DNA from 4 places in the Irregularibacter muris genome. Region 2 is predicted to be linked to each of the others. Evidence: a T-box and tRNA genes for the amino acid it is inferred to sense, from the RefSeq annotation. Region 2 holds a T-box; the other regions hold tRNA genes.
The links. A T-box is a leader RNA that pairs with one kind of tRNA and senses whether it is charged. The one in region 2 lies ahead of leuS (leucine--tRNA ligase), so its partner is inferred to be a tRNA-Leu.
Positions count from the first base shown of each region.

Region 1: it has a tRNA-Leu gene. The T-box ahead of leuS (leucine--tRNA ligase) is inferred to sense a tRNA for this amino acid. The anticodon was not compared.
Region 3: it has a tRNA-Leu gene. The T-box ahead of leuS (leucine--tRNA ligase) is inferred to sense a tRNA for this amino acid. The anticodon was not compared.
Region 4: it has a tRNA-Leu gene. The T-box ahead of leuS (leucine--tRNA ligase) is inferred to sense a tRNA for this amino acid. The anticodon was not compared.

Region 1 is NZ_JANKAS010000020.1:30,604-33,798, reverse strand. Features, by position in the region: gene NSA47_RS14450 (ABC transporter ATP-binding protein) at 1-243, opposite strand, end outside; gene NSA47_RS14445 (flavodoxin) at 359-832, opposite strand; tRNA gene NSA47_RS14440 (tRNA-Leu) at 1,112-1,198, shown strand; gene NSA47_RS14435 (hypothetical protein) at 1,244-1,561, shown strand; gene NSA47_RS14430 (metal ABC transporter solute-binding protein, Zn/Mn family) at 1,662-3,179, shown strand; gene NSA47_RS14425 (metal ABC transporter ATP-binding protein) at 3,179-3,195, shown strand, end outside.
Region 2 is NZ_JANKAS010000023.1:10,853-14,047, forward strand. Features, by position in the region: gene nadD (nicotinate-nucleotide adenylyltransferase) at 1-127, shown strand, start outside; gene yqeK (bis(5'-nucleosyl)-tetraphosphatase (symmetrical) YqeK) at 160-708, shown strand; gene rsfS (ribosome silencing factor) at 732-1,088, shown strand; T-box leader at 1,133-1,322, shown strand; gene leuS (leucine--tRNA ligase) at 1,382-3,195, shown strand, end outside.
Region 3 is NZ_JANKAS010000015.1:11,441-14,635, reverse strand. Features, by position in the region: gene NSA47_RS12955 (SPOR domain-containing protein) at 1-447, opposite strand, end outside; gene NSA47_RS12950 (alpha/beta-type small acid-soluble spore protein) at 704-913, opposite strand; tRNA gene NSA47_RS12945 (tRNA-Leu) at 1,651-1,737, opposite strand; gene NSA47_RS12940 (ABC transporter substrate-binding protein) at 1,879-3,195, opposite strand, start outside.
Region 4 is NZ_JANKAS010000015.1:2,214-5,408, forward strand. Features, by position in the region: gene NSA47_RS12890 (NAD(P)/FAD-dependent oxidoreductase) at 1-214, shown strand, start outside; gene NSA47_RS12895 (metal-dependent hydrolase) at 262-1,200, opposite strand; tRNA gene NSA47_RS12900 (tRNA-Leu) at 1,391-1,477, shown strand; gene NSA47_RS12905 (asparagine synthase) at 1,965-2,156, shown strand; gene hpt (hypoxanthine phosphoribosyltransferase) at 2,376-2,906, shown strand; gene NSA47_RS12915 (sigma-70 family RNA polymerase sigma factor) at 3,076-3,195, shown strand, end outside.

The sequences.
Region 1 (3,195 bases), on a different contig from region 2:
ACCTGCCCTTGCTCCACAATGAGCACTTAGAATCCCGAAAATCATGCCTAATAATGCAGCTACAATCATGAAAAGACCAATCTTTATAATATAATCAATATCCCTATTTGCAATTCCTATATCCACGATTCGTGACATCAGATAGGGAATAATAATATCTGCCAAAACCTCCAAAATCATAAGTATTGGACTAAGTATGGCATAAATCCTATATTTCTTCATATAACGTAATACTTTACTCAAGGTATCCCTCCTACTCCATCTTATCCTTTAGATTGTTTTTCCCACTCATCCTCTCCAGATTTTTATTCATCTTTGCTGTTGTTGTCCATGCTAGGCATTGATAAATTAGAGTTTATCATAATTTGTACCCCATTGTCTCTAGCCAATTTGTCACCTCTTCCGGTGAACCAGTACCATTTACAGCAATACCTGGTAAGATTATGGATTTTGAACATTCTTTTGCTATATCTTTTTCAATTTGACCAAAGCCGCCGCCCCCATGGGTGCAAAAGGGAATTATTGTTTTGTCTGTGAAATTATGTTGTCTTAGAAAACTCATCACTGGTGGAGCTAATGTTTTAAACCAGTTGGGCGTACCTATAAATATTGTTTGATATTCCTCTATTGACTCATTTCCCGAAACTAACTTAGGGCAAAATCCTCGAGAAATTTCATTTCTTACCTCTTTTGCAGCTGTATTATAGTCAAAGGAATAATTCTTAGCAGGAATTAATTCTCTTAGGACACCCCCTGTCTGCTCTGCTATTTCTAATGCTAAATTTTCTGTGTTGTGAAAAAGTGAATAATAAACAATGAGTATATGGCTCATATAGGTCATCTCCTTTTGCATCTTTAGTCCTACTTATTTATATTAAACCACATTATGCAATGTAATACGCAATACTTAATTTTTATTTCTATATAAAATAGAAAGATAAGTTCGGAATTGCAAGGCGAAATTCATCATTTACGATTCATATAATATTCCACCTATTAACATATCCCCTCTGCAAAGTGATTTCAACACTTCTTGATAGACTTTTATTTCCCCATTCTATTGAATTGACATAAAAATATCCTTATAATAGTATATATATTAAAAGTATATGCGGAAATGGCGGAATTGGCAGACGCGCTAGATTCAGGTTCTAGTGAGCTAATACTCATGGGGGTTCGAGTCCCCCTTTCCGCACCATAATGGATATTAAATACAGGGTATTTCGGAAAGGAGCAAATAAGCATGTTTAAGAATAATACGAACAAGAGAACCATTGCCATGCTACTGCTTATTGCCTTTGTCTTTGCCACCTCTCTTTCCGCAGTGTTTCTGTTTACCCATGCCGATCACGAGCATGATCATCATGGCCCAGAAGGCACCTGTGCTACCTGTGCACAGCTTGGTACAGTCCATCACCTACTTAAAAACATTTTTACCACCATTCTTGCTTCGGTGACGGCGCTAAGCACGCTTCTTATCCTCACAATAACAGTCAACACAGTCTCCCCTAGAGTGAGATTTCATACACTTGTTTCATTAAAAGTTCGTTTAAACAATTAGAATAACCTCCAGCAAGAGAATACTAGGCTCATTTTATTTTTGGTATAGTATTCCCTTGCTTTTTTGCGCCCAAATTTAAGAAAATAAGGAGGTTTATTCTATGAAACGTATTCTATCAATTGTTTTGATTATCATGATGACAACGGTACTTTTTACCGCTTGCACCAAGAATAATCCGGCTGGTACCAATGAAGATGATAGTGACAAAGTCAATGTTGTTGCTACCATTTTTCCACAGTATGATTTTATTAGGCAAATCGCCGGAGATAACGTAAATTTGACTATGCTTTTATCTCCCGGTGCTGAAAGCCATTCCTTTGAGCCTACACCCCAGGACATAATCAGAATACAAAACTGTGATATGTTCATTTATGTGGGCGGCGAATCTGACGCTTGGATAGACGAAATTCTGGATTCCATGGATACAAGCAACATGGAAATTGTGTCTCTTATGGATTTGGTCGATACTGTAGAGGAAGAAATGGTTGAGGGCATGGAGGATGACCATGGCCATGAACATAGCCACGAAATCCATGCAGAAGACATTGAAGCTCGTCCACTGGAGGAATTCAAAGGTTCATGGCAATCGGTTCTGCCTTATTTTGAGGACGGAACACTGGATGAATATATTGCGGCTACTGCCGAAAAGAACGAAAAAACTCCAGCAGAAGAAAAGACAGACTTTCTTCAAAAACGCGCCACAGAATATAAAACCATTGAGATCACTGATACCGGTCTGACTATTTCTACTGATGTCGGTAATGTTAGCGGAGAATACTCTTACGTTGAGTACCGGCCTGTTTACAATGATGAAGGGGAAATCAGCAACGTCTGGTATGTCTATCAGATTTCCAAGCCTTCTGAAAAACTGCCCACTTATTTAGCATTCAGTGATCATGCAATCAAGCCCCAGGACCATGATGAGCATGAGCACGAAGACGAATTACCCCATTTCCATTTAAGATACGGAAGTGAAAGTATAGATGCCCTAATTGATGCTGAGAATTGGGCGCCCACCTACTATCCCTCAGGGGCCACAGCCGAAGATATTAAAGAGGCACTTCTCGATCACGATCACGCCCATGAGGCCGAATATGACGAACATGTTTGGACTTCTCCTAAAAATGCAATGACAATCGTGCAAGCTTTATCCGACAAGCTCTGCACCTTAGACAATGCAAACGCCTCTGTATATGAGCACAATACTGCCACTTACCTGGAAAAGCTGGGCAATCTGGATAATGCATTTAAGGAAGCCGTGTCGGCAGGCAACCGAAAGACGCTCATATTTGGGGACCGCTTCCCATTCCGTTACTTTACAGAGGCCTATGGACTCAATTATTTCGCGGCTTTTTCTGGCTGTTCCACAGAAACTGAAGCAAGTGCAGCTACCATTGCTTTCCTCATTGACAAAGTAAAGGATGAAAATATTCCCACGGTATTCCATATTGAGCTTTCCAACGAGAAAATGGCGGACAGCATCTGTGAATCCACAGGTGCAAAAAAACTGCTTTTTCATTCTTGCCACAACATTACAAAGGATGATTTTGAAAGCGGTATTGGGTATTTGGATTTAATGACACAGAATGTGGATAATTTGAAGGAGGCACTGAAATAATGGAATTAATTAGCTG
Region 2 (3,195 bases):
TTTAGATATTTCCTCTACAAATTTAAGAAAAAGAATAAATCAAGGAAAAAGTGTTAAATATCTCTTGCCGGAAACTGTAGAACAATATATCATAGAAAATAAATTATATAAGGATTTGAAAGGATAAATATGCTGTCTTATGAAGATTTAAAAAAAGAGATGAAACAAAGGCTAACCCCCTATAGATATACACATACTTTGGGAGTAGTGGATACGGCAGAACAATTAGCAAAAGCCTATGGGGGGGACATAGATAAGGCAAGGACAGCGGCTCTGCTACATGATTGTGCTAAAACAATGGGAACAGAGGAATTGTTGTCCAAAGCTAGAGAAAATGATGTGAAAATAGATGAGGTATCTTACCACCAAAAGGAACTTCTCCATGGCCCAGTAGGCAGAATTATTGCTCGAGATAAGTTGGGCATAGAAGATTCGGAGATATTAGATGCAATAGAATTTCATACCACAGGCAGGGTAGGAATGACAAAATTAGAAAAAATAATATATATAGCCGATTATATAGAACCAAGTAGAAATTACCCCGGAGTGGAAGAATTAAGAAATTTAGCCTTTCAGGATTTAGATAAAGCCCTTTTACAATCCCTGAATAATACTATACAATTCGTTATAAAAAAGAATGGATTCATCCATTTAAATAGTATTAAAGCAAGAAATGATTTACTGAAAAATACATATACTAATCAATAAAAGAAAAAATAAGGAGGCAAAGAATGTCTAATCAAGCAAAGGAAATGGCTCAAAAGATAGCAGAATGGATAGATGAAAAAAAAGGTAAAGATATAGACGTTTTAAATATAGAAAATCTTTCAACAATAGCAGATTATTTCGTTTTGGCCAGCGGGACATCAACCACTCAAGTACAGGCCATAGCCGACCATATCGAAGAAAAGGCAGAGAAATTTGAGGAGTTTTCCCTATTGAGAAAAGAAGGCTATAGAGAGGGAAGATGGATTTTATTGGATTTTAATGAGGTTATTGTTCATGTATTTCATGAGGAAGAAAGGGATTTTTACAAACTAGAAAGACTATGGCAAGATGCCAAAAATATAAATTTAAAAAGGGATTAGTTGACAGCTTTATCCCCTTATTCTATAATAAAAATAAGTTTATAAAAAGTATATCCTTGGAGTAGTAGACAGTTAGAATTTTATAGAGAGTCAGGGGTGGTGGAAACTGACAAAGGATACTGTTGAACTTGCCAAATGAAAAGATATACCGGTTAATGCCGTTAGACAAGATAAGTTGAACTGCTCTATGCAGTTAATTAGGGTGGTACCGCGAGCAAACCTCTCGTCCCTATCAGGGAATGAGGGGTTTTTTATATTTGTAAATTATAGTTAATAAAAGAGGAGGAAGAAAAATGACTTATCATTTTCACACCATTGAAAAGAAATGGCAAAAAAAGTGGGAAGAAGATAAAGCTTTTAAAGTAGAGCAAAACAATGACCCAAAATATTATTGTTTAGAGATGTTCCCCTATCCATCAGGTAAACTTCACATGGGTCATGTGAGAAACTATTCTATTGGGGATGTAGTGGCCCGATTTAAAAAAATGAATGGATACAATGTACTTCATCCCATGGGATGGGATTCCTTTGGATTACCAGCAGAAAATGCTGCCATTAAAAATCAAATTCATCCCAATATATGGACATGGGATAATATCAAACATATGGAAGACCAATTAAAAGAATTAGGGATTAGCTATGATTGGGATAGGGAAATAGCCACCTGCAGTCCAGAGTACTATAAATGGAACCAATGGCTGTTTTTAAAAATGTTTGAAAAGGGATTGGCTTATAAAAAAGAGGCAGCAGTAAACTGGTGCCCCTCATGTGCCACAGTATTGGCCAATGAGCAAGTAGTAGATGGTTCCTGTGAGCGCTGTGATAGTTCTGTGGAAAAGAAAAAATTAAGCCAATGGTTTTTTAAGATTACAGATTACGCAGAAAGACTATTGGAGGATTTGGATAAACTAGAGGGATGGCCTGAAAAAGTAAGATTGATGCAAAAGAACTGGATTGGGAAAAGTGAAGGAGCAGAAATTAGTTTTAAAATGGAGAATACTGAGGATGAAATCAATGTATTTACCACAAGACCAGATACCATCTTCGGCGTATCCTATTTGGTATTTGCTCCAGAGCATCCCTTAGTAGAGAAATTAATTAAGAATACACCCAAAGAGGAAGAAGTAAAAAAATTCATTAAAAGTGTACAAAGCCTTAGTGAAATTGATAGAACCTCTACAGAAACAGAAAAAGTGGGAATGCCCATTGGTGCCTATGCGATTAATCCTATGAACAATGAAAAAATTCCTATTTTAATTGCCAATTATGTGTTAATGGATTATGGTACAGGAGCGGTTATGGGAGTGCCTGCCCATGATCAAAGAGATTTTGAATTTGCTAAAAAATATGATTTGCCTATAAATATTGTTATTAAACCCCAGGATAAGGATCTTTCTATAGAGATTATGGATGAAGCCTATGTTGAAGACGGCATCATGGTAAACTCAGGAAGATTTGATACAATGGCAAATAGGGATGCCTTTGGTGAGATCGTCAAGGAATTAGAAGTAAAGGGAGCAGGAAAAAGTACCATCAACTACAGATTAAGAGATTGGCTGATTTCAAGACAAAGATATTGGGGAACACCTATACCTGTTGTTTACTGTGATCATTGTGGCGTTGTTCCCGTGCCAGTGAAAGATTTGCCTATAGAACTTCCTACAAAAGTAGAGTTTAAAAATGATGGCCGTTCTCCCTTATTAGACAATGAAGAATTTTTATATACATCTTGTCCTAAATGTGGGGAAAAAGCTAGAAGGGAAACCGATACAATGGATACCTTCGTAGATTCTTCCTGGTATTATTTGAGATATTGTGATCCTCATAATGATGAACTACCCTTTGATAAGGAAAAGGTGGATTATTGGTTAGGGGTAGACCAATATATTGGAGGAGTAGAGCACGCCATTCTTCATTTGTTGTATACAAGATTCTTTGCTAAGATATTGTATGATTTAGGCATGATTTCTAAAGATGAACCTATTCATAATCTTTTAACCCAAGGAATGGTGTTAAAGGATGGAGAGAAAATGTCTAAATCCAAAGGAAATGTAGTAAGTCCTGTAGAGATTATTAAAAATTATGGTGCAGATACAGCAAGGCTCTT
Region 3 (3,195 bases), on a different contig from region 2:
GCTGAAAAACTCTATACTTTGGTCATCCAACTGCTTTTTTACTCTATTGGCTGTGGAATCTTCTAAAGCTCCTCCTGTTAGTACTAAAAACTTTTTTTCTTCTCTTATAATGCAAGGTATGTCCTTTTTCTTTAAATCATTACAAAATACTTCGGCGTTTTCTCTTGTGGAAAAAGATCCCAACTGAAAGTATTGAACTTCTCTTTCAGCATGAACATATTCTACATGAGAAGTAGCGGTTTTTTCTGTCGAGGTTTTTTCTGTGGATGCTTTTTCTTTAGAGTTTATAGCATAGAAATCAGAATAATATGCAGGGATAATAATAAATCTGGATAAGCTGTAGCCAAATACAATAGCCATAACCGGTAATACTATAAAGAATAATATTTTATTATTTTTTTTTATATTTATCTGTGCTAAATTACGTCTTATTCTATTGAATCTCATGGCAAACTCCTTTTTAAAATTAGTTTTTATAAGATTGTCCCTATTCTAATAAAATTCTATTTTTTAGAAAAAAAACCTTTAATAAAAAGAGTTTTCTTTCAATTTTTTTTAAAAGTTTTCTGCAATTTTCTACAATTTTCAACAACAGCACACACACACAAAATAAAAAGCTGCAAGGTAAAATTATTGCTTTATTTACCCACAGCTTTTTATTTTTAGTTAAGTTATTTACATTTTTCTGCTTTATCTATGGTTGTTACTTCATTTGATTTTGAGCTTGTTCTATCATTTTCTTAACCATAGTTCCACCTACATAGCCGTTTTCACGAGCTGTTAGGTTTCCTTTATCTACTGAATCATAATTAGAAATTCCTAATTCATTAGCAACTTCTAATTTAAAGCTATCTAATGCTTTTTTAGCTTCTGGAACTAATACTCTATTTCTTCCTGTATTATTGTTAGCCATTTTTTCTCCCCTCCTTTTCTTTTGGATTACTCTTAGTATTACCACACTCCATGCAACTATTCTGGTAATTTATTCATTAGTAATCAATGGAAAAAAGAAAAAATATTAATAAAAAAAAATGGTGCGAGGGATGGGATTCGAAGTCGTGCCCGACAGGCTTTTTCCCTTGATCTCCTTGCACTGTAGATTTATCTGATGGTTAGTGTATGTAGTTTATCTTATCATATACCTCGGGCTATAGTGGGTTCTCACCCCATCCCTTTTAATATCCTATCTTTAGCCTTTTTTTATATTTTATAGTTTGATTTGTGCTTTAATAAAAAAATGGTGCGAGGGATGGGATTCGAAGTCGTGCCCGACAGGATTTTTCCCTTGATCTCCTTGCACTGTAAATTTATCTGATGGTTAGTGTATGTAGTTTATCTTATCATATACCTCGGGCTATAGTGGGTTCTCACCCCATCCCTTTTAATATCCTATCTTTAGCCTTTTTTTATATTTTATAGTTTGATTTGTGCTTTAATAAAAAAATGGTGCGAGGGATGGGATTCGAAGTCGTGCCCGACAGGCTTTTTCCCTTGATCTCCTTGCACTGTAAATTTATCTGATGGTTAATGTATGTAGTTTATCTAATCATATACCTCGGGCTATAGTGGGTTCTCACCCCATCCCTTTTAATATCCTATCTTTAGCCTTTTTTTATATTTTATAGTTTGATTTGTGCTTTAATAAAAAAATGGTGCGAGGGATGGGATTCGAACCCACACAGCGTTAGCGCCACAGGTCCCTCAAACCTGCGTGTCTGCCAATTCCACCACCCTCGCACTTTTTATTGCTAAATAATATTATATTGGGGTTTTTCAAAATTGTCAATGTAAGGATTTAGGCTTTTATGATTTTTTTGGAATATTCATCTGTTCATTCTCCTTATCCTATTTCCTCTTATCTTGAGATTCACCCATTGTTTATTTATATTCCACATACCATTGTTCTATATTATTAAATATATTATAGTCTGTGGGGCTAATGGGACCTTTAATTCTATTATTAGTTATTAACGCCGACTTTTCCATATATAGACTAATGTATGGAAGTTGTTGGGATAATTTTCTTTGGATATTGGAATATATCTCTTTGCTTTTTTCTTCCTCATTAGTTCTTAAAGCTTCTATGAATAGTTTGTCCATTTCAGCATTGCTGTAAGAAATAAAGTTATCTCCCTCTTCAATCTCCTTAGAGTGAAAGGCAAAGGATAGATCAGGATTGAAGGATAAGTTCCACCCAGTGAGTATGGCTTGAAATTTTTTGGATTGTATTCTCTTTATAATTTCTTCTTGGGGAAGGTATTTTATGTCTACTCCTATGTCTACCTTTTTTAAATTCTCTTTAATTATTTCAGCTTCCTGTTTTCTATTTTCGTTATCTCCATTTGTAATAAGTTCAAAAGTAAATTCATATTTTTTATTCTCTATTTCTTTATTTACCAAACCATTATTATTGGTATCTACCCAACCCATCTGCTTTAATATTTCCTTTGCCTCCTCAGGTTGGTAGGGGTGAACTTTTTGTTCTTTGTCATACAACCAAGAAGTAGGGGATAATGGAATGTCTACTACTTCCCCCTGTCTATAGTGTATTTCTTCCAACATCTTTGGACGATTTATAGCCAATTGGAGGGCCTTTCTTACCTGATGATTTTTAAACAATTCATTTTCCAAGTTTAATGCTAAGAAATTGTATTTTTGTGTATCATAAGGATATATGCTTAATTGCTCATCTTCACCATATCTATTCCAGTCTCTATTAATAGCCCTAAATAGGTCTACGTCCTTAGCCTCAAAAGATTTAATAAGATCCTGTCTTTTATTCATTATTTTTGCAGTAATATTGTCTATATAGGGTATCTTCCCCCAGTATTTTTCATTGCTCTGTAAAGAGATTACTTTATTTTGCTGTATGCTTTGCAGTTGATAGGGTCCTGTTCCTATAGGACTCCATTTATGAGCACTCATTACCTCTTCTAGCTTATTATACTTATGGGCAGGCATAATGGGGAAAATTAAGGCTTCTAAATTTCCAATATATCCATTAGCAAAACTTATTTCAATGGTGTGATTATCGATAACATGATAACCAGAAATATTTTCAATGTAGCTTTTATAAGGAGATAGGGTATTCTTATGTCTTAGAGCATCTAAAGTAAACTTTACATCCTGAGCAGTAAAGGGTTCCCCATCATGCCAGTATGCGTCTTTACGCAGATTTATGGTTACTTTTTCACC
Region 4 (3,195 bases), on a different contig from region 2:
AGGAGAGGGAGAGTATTCTACATTAAAATATAAAGATTCTAAAAAGGATGTTTATAAGAAAATTTTCTTTAAAGATAACAAGGTGGTCGGGGCCATCTTAATTAACGATGTAACTATGGCAGGAAAATTAAAAAAACTGCTAAAATCTGAAAAAGATTATTCTGAACTTCTTGGTAAAAATCTTTCTGATGATGAAAAGATTCAACAATTATGAATATAGGAAATGAGAAAAAGTAGTCCTAGAATAAGGACTACTTTTTCTTATATGACACTAACACTTTGATTTAAACTATAAGGATGAAATAGTCCTTCTAAAAGCTCCAGTTCCCCCGAAAGGATTGCTGTAGCGTGGTGAAGAAAATCATCCTTTATAAAGTATCTTAAATCAGTAAAGGTCACATAATAATATCCATTTTTTTTCTGTATATCAATATGGTAAATAGGAGTAAAGCTTTGGAAAAACTTTCCTATGGCACTATTGGTGATTTCATCCATAAAAGGAATTTCTTTTTTTTCTAATTCTTTTAGGATTTTCAACTTATTGTTAAATATATTTATTTCTCCAACAATAGATTTTTCCTGACTATCAATAATGAAATGCCATTTATGCATGCCGATCATAGAAGGAAGTAAATTCACCCTCATAATGTGAATGTCCTTTCCAAACTTATCAATAATTTTATCATATATTCTATTTTTCATAATTATTCTAATGAAAAGATAAATCACAAAGATTAAACCTACCTTCATAGAAAGCAGGGTCTTGGGTTCCTTTGAAAATATCAGATATAGAGACAATATAATGACCATGGGATCGTACACCAGGAGCAAACTTCCTGAAAATCTTTTTTTGCTAAGAGGCCAAAATATCTGGGCCCCATAGGAGTTTAAAATATCCAATAGGGTATGGGACAATGTTCCCATAAAAGTCCATAACAATATCTGTCCAAAGGCAGTTGCAGGAAATATAAAATGTATAACGGTTGAAATAATCCCAGCAATACCAGCTAAAAAGGGAAGTGAATGTGACATTCCCCTATGATTTTTCAAATATGCATAGTGTCCCTTAGATTGCATTACGATATCCAAGTCTGGTGCCATGGCCCCTAAAGTAGTCCCTAAACTTACTGCACCCAATATAGGTTCACCACTAATAGTAGCAATAGCAAGACCAACCATTCCATGTGTTATAGGATCCATAGGAGTCCTCCTTTCGTCAACAACTACTCTCCATTATAACATATAATGCCCCATAATAAAGTAGTAATTTTATGTAAACCAATTTCCCAAGATTAGACAAAAATACATTTGCCCTTGAAAGAGATAAAAAAATTCCCTATTGCATTACACAAATAATTGTGCTAATATAGTAAAGTACTAATTATGAAGTGCCGAAGTGGTGGAATTGGCAGACGCGCTGGACTCAAAATCCAGTGGTAGCAATACCGTGTGGGTTCGAGTCCCACCTTCGGCACCATTTTTATTTTTTGAAGAAATAAAAAATAGAGATAATATTAAAAATTAATATAAATATATATAGGGTGGGAGGAGAACCCACTAAAGCCCGAGGTATATAGAAAAATTAAATAAAATAACTAGCCAGCAAAAAAATCTACTGTGCAAGAAGAATGGGAAAAAGCCCGTCGGGCACGACTTCGAGTCCCACCTTCGGCACCATTTTTATTTTTTGAAGAAATAAAAAATAGAGATAATATTAAAAATTAATATAAATATATATAGGGTGGGAGGAGAACCCACTAAAGCCCGAGGTATATAGAAAAATTAAATAAAATAACTAGCCAGCAAAAAAATCTACTGTGCAAGAAGAATGGGAAAAAGCCCGTCGGGCACGACTTCGAGTCCCACCTTCGGCACCATTTTTATTTTTTGTTCGAAGAGAGAATATATTATTTTACAATGAAGACAATAATATAGAATCTATCTATAGGAGGAGGGTTTATATCATGCGAGAAGGCTTAATACCAACCGCCTTAGGGACAGTAGTTACTGGAGCAGCTTTGGCATCTAGAATGTCAGATATGAAGAAAAAGGGTTTTAAAAATGAAGATATGAGTTCTATGGTTGCAACAGGGCTATTAGGATTTGGTCTGGCTCATGTGGTATTAGGAAGTATAGACTTAATTCAAGATAGATAGATTAGGCAGGGAGAAATCCCTGCTTTTTGTATAAATTTTCTCTAGATGAGCAAGTAAAAAATTTTAGATTTTATACTTACAAGAAAAATTAATTGAACAAGCCAAGAATTTAAGGTAATATAGAAAGAAACAGTGACTAGAGTCACTGTTTCTTTCTATATTAAAGCACGATTTAGAGAATTTAATACGAAAAAATATATAAGAGGTGAAGAGATAACCATGGAGATGAAGGTAAAAGAAATATTATTTTCACCAGAGGAAATTGCCAATACAGTGAAAGAATTAGGGGAAAAAATTACTAAGGATTATAAAGAAAAAAACCTACTGGTCATTTCAATACTTAAGGGAGGATTTATCTTTGCAGCAGACCTCGTAAGAAATATCAATCTACCCCTTAAACTAGAATTCATTTCCACTTCTAGTTATGGACATGACACAAAAAGTAGTGGACAAGTACAATTAAAAGTAGATATAGAGACTGATATATCAGGTTATGATGTATTAGTTGTAGATGATATTGCAGACTCAGGTCTTACCATGGATTTTATATTAAATCTTTTGAGAAAGAGAGAACCATCTAGCTTGAAATGCTGCACTCTTATTGACAAGCCCGAACGTCGAAAGGTAGACTTACAACCTGATTATATTGGTTTCACCATTCCTGATAAATTCATTGTTGGATATGGCCTTAACTATGGCGATTATTATCGAAACGTTCCCTATGTATTTGTTTGGGATACTGAAAAGTAAAATTTCAAATTATTCCTTTAGTTTAGTAGTCCATTGAATATGGGCTATTTTTTTTATGAAAAAGAGGGAAAATCCCAGTAATGAAGAAATGAGATAAGAAATACATTTATACAATAAGTGGGAACTTTTTAGGAGATTTTATCGTCAAAAGATTAAAGGAGGGAAATTAATGAATGACATGGAAAAGATGCTTATCCATCGTTGTAAAAAAGGGGATCTTACTGCCTACGAGATTCTTATTTCCAACTATGAGAAAAAAGTTTTCAATATCGTCTATGGCCTAATAGGC